Regions from separate parts of the Marinobacter sp. LV10R510-11A genome, predicted to be linked through region 1. Evidence: riboswitches for the same ligand, from Rfam matches in the RefSeq annotation. Region 1 holds a riboswitch; each other region holds the start of a gene.
The links. A riboswitch is a leader RNA that binds a small molecule or an ion and turns the genes downstream of it on or off. The one in region 1 is predicted to bind thiamine pyrophosphate.
Positions count from the first base shown of each region.

Region 2: it holds a riboswitch for thiamine pyrophosphate, as region 1 does, so the genes downstream of both, thiC (phosphomethylpyrimidine synthase ThiC) here and thiB (thiamine ABC transporter substrate binding subunit) in region 1, are expected to answer to the same signal.
Region 3: it holds a riboswitch for thiamine pyrophosphate, as region 1 does, so the genes downstream of both, CPH80_RS04810 (sodium:solute symporter family transporter) here and thiB (thiamine ABC transporter substrate binding subunit) in region 1, are expected to answer to the same signal.

Region 1 is NZ_LT907980.1:1,300,929-1,303,194, forward strand. Features, by position in the region: gene CPH80_RS06215 (metallophosphoesterase family protein) at 1-727, opposite strand, end outside; TPP riboswitch at 775-872, shown strand; gene thiB (thiamine ABC transporter substrate binding subunit) at 940-1,944, shown strand; gene thiP (thiamine/thiamine pyrophosphate ABC transporter permease) at 1,920-2,266, shown strand, end outside.
Region 2 is NZ_LT907980.1:2,433,287-2,435,552, reverse strand. Features, by position in the region: gene CPH80_RS11615 (TolC family outer membrane protein) at 1-885, opposite strand, end outside; TPP riboswitch at 1,083-1,197, shown strand; partial or broken gene thiC (phosphomethylpyrimidine synthase ThiC) at 1,290-2,266, shown strand, end outside.
Region 3 is NZ_LT907980.1:1,012,259-1,014,524, forward strand. Features, by position in the region: gene CPH80_RS04805 (protein adenylyltransferase SelO) at 1-929, shown strand, start outside; TPP riboswitch at 968-1,069, shown strand; gene CPH80_RS04810 (sodium:solute symporter family transporter) at 1,059-2,266, shown strand, end outside.

The DNA of each region.
Region 1 (2,266 bases):
GCCGGGTAACCTTCGGTGTCGCGCCCGGTTCTTCGATATTAACAATCAAGACATACCCCGCATCGTTATTGCGGAAGCGTTCCGGCTCTGGTGTGCCGCTGTACCAGGTACGCTCGTTGATCTCCTTTACACCGTGCCAGTCACCCAGGGCCAGGTAATCCAGCTTTGCGGTTTGTGTTCGGTCTGGGGCGATGGGGTTTGTGGAGTCAATGTCCTCTGGCAGCACACCCTGCACACTGCCGTGGGCCACGCCTACTCTCAGCATATCTGAGGGCGTTTCTAACTCGTCAAAGGGCTGGGTCAGATCGCCGTAGGTATGGCGCTGCGTTAGAGGTGCCGCCAGCACGGCAATACCCTGCTCTGGCAATGGGACAACACCGGATTCAAGCGCGAGGTGTACGTTTTCTGGGACCGCATCAAGGCGCCTAGCGCGCGTCCAAACACTCTCTGCAAGCGCCGCGTCGTGATTACCGGGTAGCATTACCCAAGGGCCGGCAAAGCCACGGGTGGCATTAAATACCCGCCGAATGGTGCGATCGGAGACCGTTTGGGCATCGAACACATCACCTGCCACCAGCACTGCATCACACTGGTGCTCTGTGGCCAGCGCAGCCAGCTTCTCTATGGCCTCGTAACGTGCTTCAACGAGCGCTGCACTGTCTTCAGTATCAAACCGGCTGTACGTGCGGCCCATCTGCCAGTCAGCTGTGTGTAAAAATCTTGGCACCCGTTTTCTCCCTAAAAGAAATGGCATTGTGAGCATGGTACACTCAAACCAACTCAACGGGGTGCCGGGCAAATGCCGGGCTGAGACCATACCCGCGGAACCTGATCCGGATTATGCCGGCGAAGGGATTGAGCACTCACCGGCTTCGGTGGGGCCCGCGGCACGGTTGCCTTTTATGGTTACCCCAGATCTGCTGCGGAGGCTACAACATCATGCTCATTCGAGCGCTTACACTGCTCCTGTTCACTTTGGCCTCTGTGCCGGCAAACGCTCAAAAGGCATCTTCTCTCACAATTTATACCCACCCGTCTTTTGCTGCCGAATGGGGCCCCGGGCCTGCTGTTAAAAAAACTTTCGAGAAGACGTGCAATTGCCAGATTAACTATGTGGTTTTGGATAGCGGTGGTGACATTCTTCAACGCCTGCGCCTTGAAGGCAAAAGCACCCAAGCCGACGTGGTGCTGGGGCTGGATACTGGCACCATGGAAACAACGCGGCAGACGGGTTTGCTGGCGAACCATGAAATCGATCTATCCGCCCTGAACTTGCCGATCGACTGGCAGGATTCAGTATTTGTACCTTACGACTGGGGCTACTTCGCGTTTGTTTACGATACCGAAAAACTACCTAATCCGCCGGAGAGCCTGGAAGCGCTTATCGCAGCGCCTGATGATTTAAAGATCATTATCCAGGATCCCAGAACCAGCACACCCGGCCTTGGGCTGCTGTTATGGATGCGCCACGTATACGGCGATCAGGCTCCAGAAAAATGGCAGCAGCTTAAGGGCAAAATTCTCACCACAACCAAAAGCTGGAGCGACGGCTACTTCTCGCTGTTCATGAACGGCGAGGCGCCTATGATTATGTCCTACAGCACCTCTCCTGCGTACCACATGGCGGTGGATAAAACTGACCGGTACCAGGCTGCCGAATTCAAGGAGGGCCACTACCTGCAAGTTGAAGTTGCAGCATTGGTGCAATCATCCGACCAAAAAGAACTGGGCCGAGCGTTTCTCGACTTTATGCTAACCGCCGATTTTCAGCGCCACATTCCTTTGAAAAACGTCATGTATCCAGCCACGGATCTGGGCGACGAGCTGCCAGAGGTGTTCGATAAGCTGATTCAGCCCTCAGAGGCACTTTATTTTGACCCGAAAGTGGCAAACGACAATCGGCGTGAATGGCTGAATGAGTGGCTCGACGCAATGACCCGCTAAACCTAAATGTGCCCACTCTGATGAATCCTAACCGGCACCCTGCACCTTTCAGCCGCCCCGGATGGCGGCTCTGGCCCGGGCTGGCCATCGCCAGTGCACTCATAGTACTGGCGATGGCGGGGCTGGGTGCGTTGGTATGGGAGGCCTCGCTCCCGGATCTGAGCGAGCTCTGGCGTAACCGTTATCTACGCACCGTGGTTACCTTTACCGTTTGGCAGGCGTTTCTCTCTGTTGTGCTCAGCCTGCTTGTGGCCATTCCTGTAGCCAGAATTCTAGCCAGGCAACCGGCCTTTCCCGGTCGTTCAGCTTTGCTCCGCTTAAT
Region 2 (2,266 bases), 1.1 Mb from region 1:
ACGCTGGGCGCTGGCGCTGGGTGGAGCGGACTGCTCAATCCCGTCGACATCGGATTTGCCGTAAGAGGCATTCAGGTCCAGAGTCGGATAGTGGCCGGCCTTAGCTTGTTTCAGGCCGGCTTCGCTGGCATTCAGGTCATACAGAGCTGACTGAATTGACCAGTTCTGCTCAAGAGCGGTCATCTCCCAGGCGGTCGGATCCATTGGGTCGGGCCGTCCCAGAGGGAAGTTCTGGCGCAGGTTCTCCAGGTCCTCCGAGTATTCGCCTGTTAGCCGGGCCAGCCGCTCCCGGGCAATGTTCGTCTGGTTTTCTGCGGCAATCCGCAGGCTTCTGCTGTCGTCGTAGCTGGCGCGTGCTTCGTACACCGCAGTGATAGCGATCAGGCCCACATCAAAACGCTCCTGGGCCTGCTCGTATTGGCGCTGGATCGCTGCTTCGGTTGCCTGGGCGGTCGTTACCGTATCCTGAGCCCGCAAAACGTTAAAATAAGCGGTTGCGACATCTACAATCAGTTGCTGCTGTGCCAGATTGTATTGCGCACGCGCAGAATCTGTCTGAAACTGGCTGGCGTCATAGCGAAACCATGCGTCGGCACGGAACAGCGGCTGGGTCAGCTGCACACCGTAATTCAGTTCCCGATAGCTGTTGTCCTGTATGGGGCTGTCTGAATCAATATGACGGGCTTCGCCATAGGCGCCAATCTGCGGCAACAGAGCACTCTGGCTTACATCGCTGGCTGCCTGCTGAGATTCAAACCTTGCCTGTGCTGCGGCAATGCCAGAGTCGTAGGAGAGTGCTTTCTCATAGGTCTCTACCAGATCCAGGGAAAGGGCGGGTTGTGCCGCCAAGAGGCCAACAAGTCCGGAAAGCAATCGTTTCTTCATTGTTACTCCTGAATACATGTGCACCCACCCGGGGCGCTTGAAAGAAATGCCGGATCGCCCCAGATTACATGAAAGCGACATCCGTGGTGGCATGGATACATCAAGCCGGCCTAAACTGGCGGCTATTATGGACAATAATCGTCCCCAGCTCTACACTTGCAAATAGCACTCAGTTTGAGGGCTATGCATTATAGACTCGCGTCTTGACGGGGTGCTGGCTGCCAGACTTTTTGGCAACCGGCTGAGATTGCAACGCAGAACCCGCGACCTGATCCGGATAATACCGGCGTAGGGATTGAGACCAGACCATCGAAGAGCCAGCGTTGCCTTTAAAATAAAGGTAAAGCTGCTCTCTCCGTCATGCGCGACCCGAATATCGTCACAAAAAATTCCGGGAGCAAATGATGACAGATCTGCCAACTTACCTCAGTGATTCCGCCCGCGTAGATTCCGCCGCGATACAACCGTTGCCAGGGTCGCGCAAAATATACGTACAGGGTAGCCGTTCCGACCTGCGTGTGCCTATGCGGGAAATCACAGTGCAGGATACACCTACCGAACTGGGCGGCGAGAAAAACCCGCCCGTAATGGTGTACGACACCTCAGGCATTTACATGGACCCAGATGCCACCATCGACTTGCGTAAAGGGCTACCCGCCATTCGTGCCGCTTGGATAGCCGAGCGTGAAGACACCGCCACCTTGCCCGGTTACACATCGGAGTTCACCCGTCGCCGCATGAAGGATCCGCTGCTTGATCCACTGAGATTTATGGATGAACGCAAGCCACTGCGTGCTAAAGCGGATAAAAACGTAAGTCAGATGCACTACGCACGCCAGGGCATTATTACCCCAGAAATGGAATACATCGCGATACGCGAAAATATGAAATTGCAGGAAGCCCGTGAGACAGGGCTAATGAAAGACCAGCACCCGGGCCAGTCGTTCGGTGCCAGCCTACCGCCAGAAATCACCCCGGAGTTTGTGCGTGATGAGGTAGCTCGGGGCAGGGCAATTATCCCCGCCAACATTAACCACCCGGAATCCGAACCGATGATTATCGGCCGCAATTTTCTGGTGAAAATAAACGGCAACATCGGCAACTCCGCTGTTACCTCCTCCATTGAAGAGGAAGTAGAAAAACTCACCTGGGGCATTCGCTGGGGCTCCGACACCATCATGGACCTGTCCACTGGCAAGAACATTCACGAAACCCGGGAATGGCTCATCCGCAACTCACCGGTGCCCATCGGCACCGTACCCATTTACCAGGCGCTGGAAAAAGTAGGCGGCGTTGCCGAAGACCTGAATTGGGACATCTTCCGGGACACCCTGATAGAACAAGCAGAGCAAGGCGTGGACTACTTCACCATTCACGCAGG
Region 3 (2,266 bases), 290 kb from region 1:
TGGAGGAGCTCGAGAAGATTGTGTTACACTTGATCGATCGTGAGTACGCAGACGCAATCGACCAGACACTAGCCACCGCCGAAAAAGTGGTGTTGCTTGCCCGCGAGTTCCTCGGCCGACTCACGTCGCTTGTGGCGAACTGGATCCGCGTTGGCTACTGCCAAGGCAACTTCAACAGCGACAACTGTGCCGCCGGCGGCTTCACACTCGACTACGGGCCATTCGGATTTTGCGATGTGTTTGATCCGCATTACCAGCCATGGACCGGTGGCGGACATCATTTCGCGTTCCTGAATCAACCAGAGGCAGCAAAGCGCAACTTCCACATGTTTTGTTCAGCGCTGCGGCCGTTGCTGACGTCGCATCAGGATTGCTTGCAACAGCTCGACGAGATTCAAAGTGATTTTCCAAAGGTGATGCAAACGCAAATGGAGAAGATGTGGGCTGCCAAACTTGGGCTTGATGCTTTTCACCCGGCGCTGTTCAGCGAGCTCGCAACGCTGATGGAGCAAACGTCTGTTGATTACACCATTTTCTTCCGCGAGCTCTCGAGGGTGCCTGACGATATTGGCTTACTCAAAACGAGCTTCTACGAGGGCTCGACGTACGATACAGACCCAGAAGGCATGGACAAGCGCTGGTCTGAGTGGCTCACAAAATGGAAATCGCTCACTCGACCGCGCTCTCGTGAGGAGCTTTCTCGACAGATGAAGCTCGTCAATCCAAAATACAGTTTGCGGGAGTGGTTTGTTGTGCCTGCGTATCAACAGGCGGCTGGGGGGAACTATTCTTTAATTCGAGAGCTGCAGGAAGTCATGACGCAGCCATACGCCGAGCAATCGAAGACCGTGGAGGAGCAGTACTATAGGCTGAAGCCGTCGGAGTTCTTTGAGGTCGGTGGATCGTCGCATTATAGCTGCTCGTCGTGATACGCGCGCTAATAGCGCCCGCACCAGAACAATCCCATTTACGTCGCCAGGGGAGTCCTGCCCACAGCAGGACTGAGAATGCTAAACCCTGGAACCTGATCCGGTTAATACCGGCGGAGGAAGTGCGACATGTTAGTACCTGCTTCTCTGGCGCTTTCAGGCGCCCTCATTCTGTTTGCCTGGCTGGGTCTGCGAGCCCGTTTAGCTGACGGCGGTCTTGATGACTATATCACCGCCCGTAACAGCCAGGGTGCCCAGGCCATTGGCCTGTCTTTTTGTGCCTCGGGCATGGGCGCCTGGATTCTGTTTGCGCCACCGGAAGTTGGCGCTCTGGTCGGGCCAGTCGCACTTGCAGGTTATGCTGTCGGTGCTGCGCTGCCGTTTATTGTATTCGCCTTCTGTGGCCCCGCGATTCGTCGATACTTGCCAGAAGGGCGCAGCATTGGCGAGTTTGCCCAGGCCTGTTACGGCAACGGCGTACGCCGCTGGGTAACGACTATCTCCGTACTCTACATGCTGTGTTTCCTGACTGCGGAACTGACCGCAATCGGTGCCATCACCAATCTGTTGTCCGAGCTTGACGGTAGTATCGCTATTGTCGCTGTCGCCGTGACCACGCTGATCTACACCGCATGGGGCGGTCTGCGGGCCAGTCTTGAAACCGACCGCTGGCAGGCATTGCTGTTGCTGGCGCTGCTAATCGTCGTAGCCGTCGTGGCCTTGCCGCAACTGCCGAATGCACTCGATACGGCCAAACTGCCCGATATTCCGTTGTCCGCCTCACTGAGCGTTGCGCTGACGCTGGTGATTGCCGTAACCGCCGCTAATTTATTCCATCAGGGCTACTGGCAAAGACTCTGGGCAGCCGAGGATGATGGCGCGCTGGGCCGGGGGGCCATTCTGGGTGGCGGTATTACCGTACTGGTAGTTGGGCTGGTTGGCGCACTGGGTATTGCGGCATCACTGAGCCTGGACGATATCGGCACTCCGCCGATCCCGTTCTTTGCCTTGCTGACACAGGCACCGGCCTGGCTCGGGATTGTCGCGCTGGTACTGGCGCTCTGTCTGGTAGCGTCGTCGGTGGATACCCTCCAGAACGCTCTGGCTTCAATGGCCGTTACAGAAAAGAAGGGCCTTTCACTGACATCCGCCCGCTGGATTACCTGCTTGTTGATGGTTCCGGTCGTGCTGGTTGCCTTGCAGGGTTACTCGGTGCTCCGGCTATTCCTGATCGCGGACCTGTTGTGCGCAACCTCGGTTATTCCGGTATTTCTGGGGCTCTGGTCGCGGATGACAACATCGGCCGCCGTTGCCGGTGCGATGGCAGGAATTGTGGG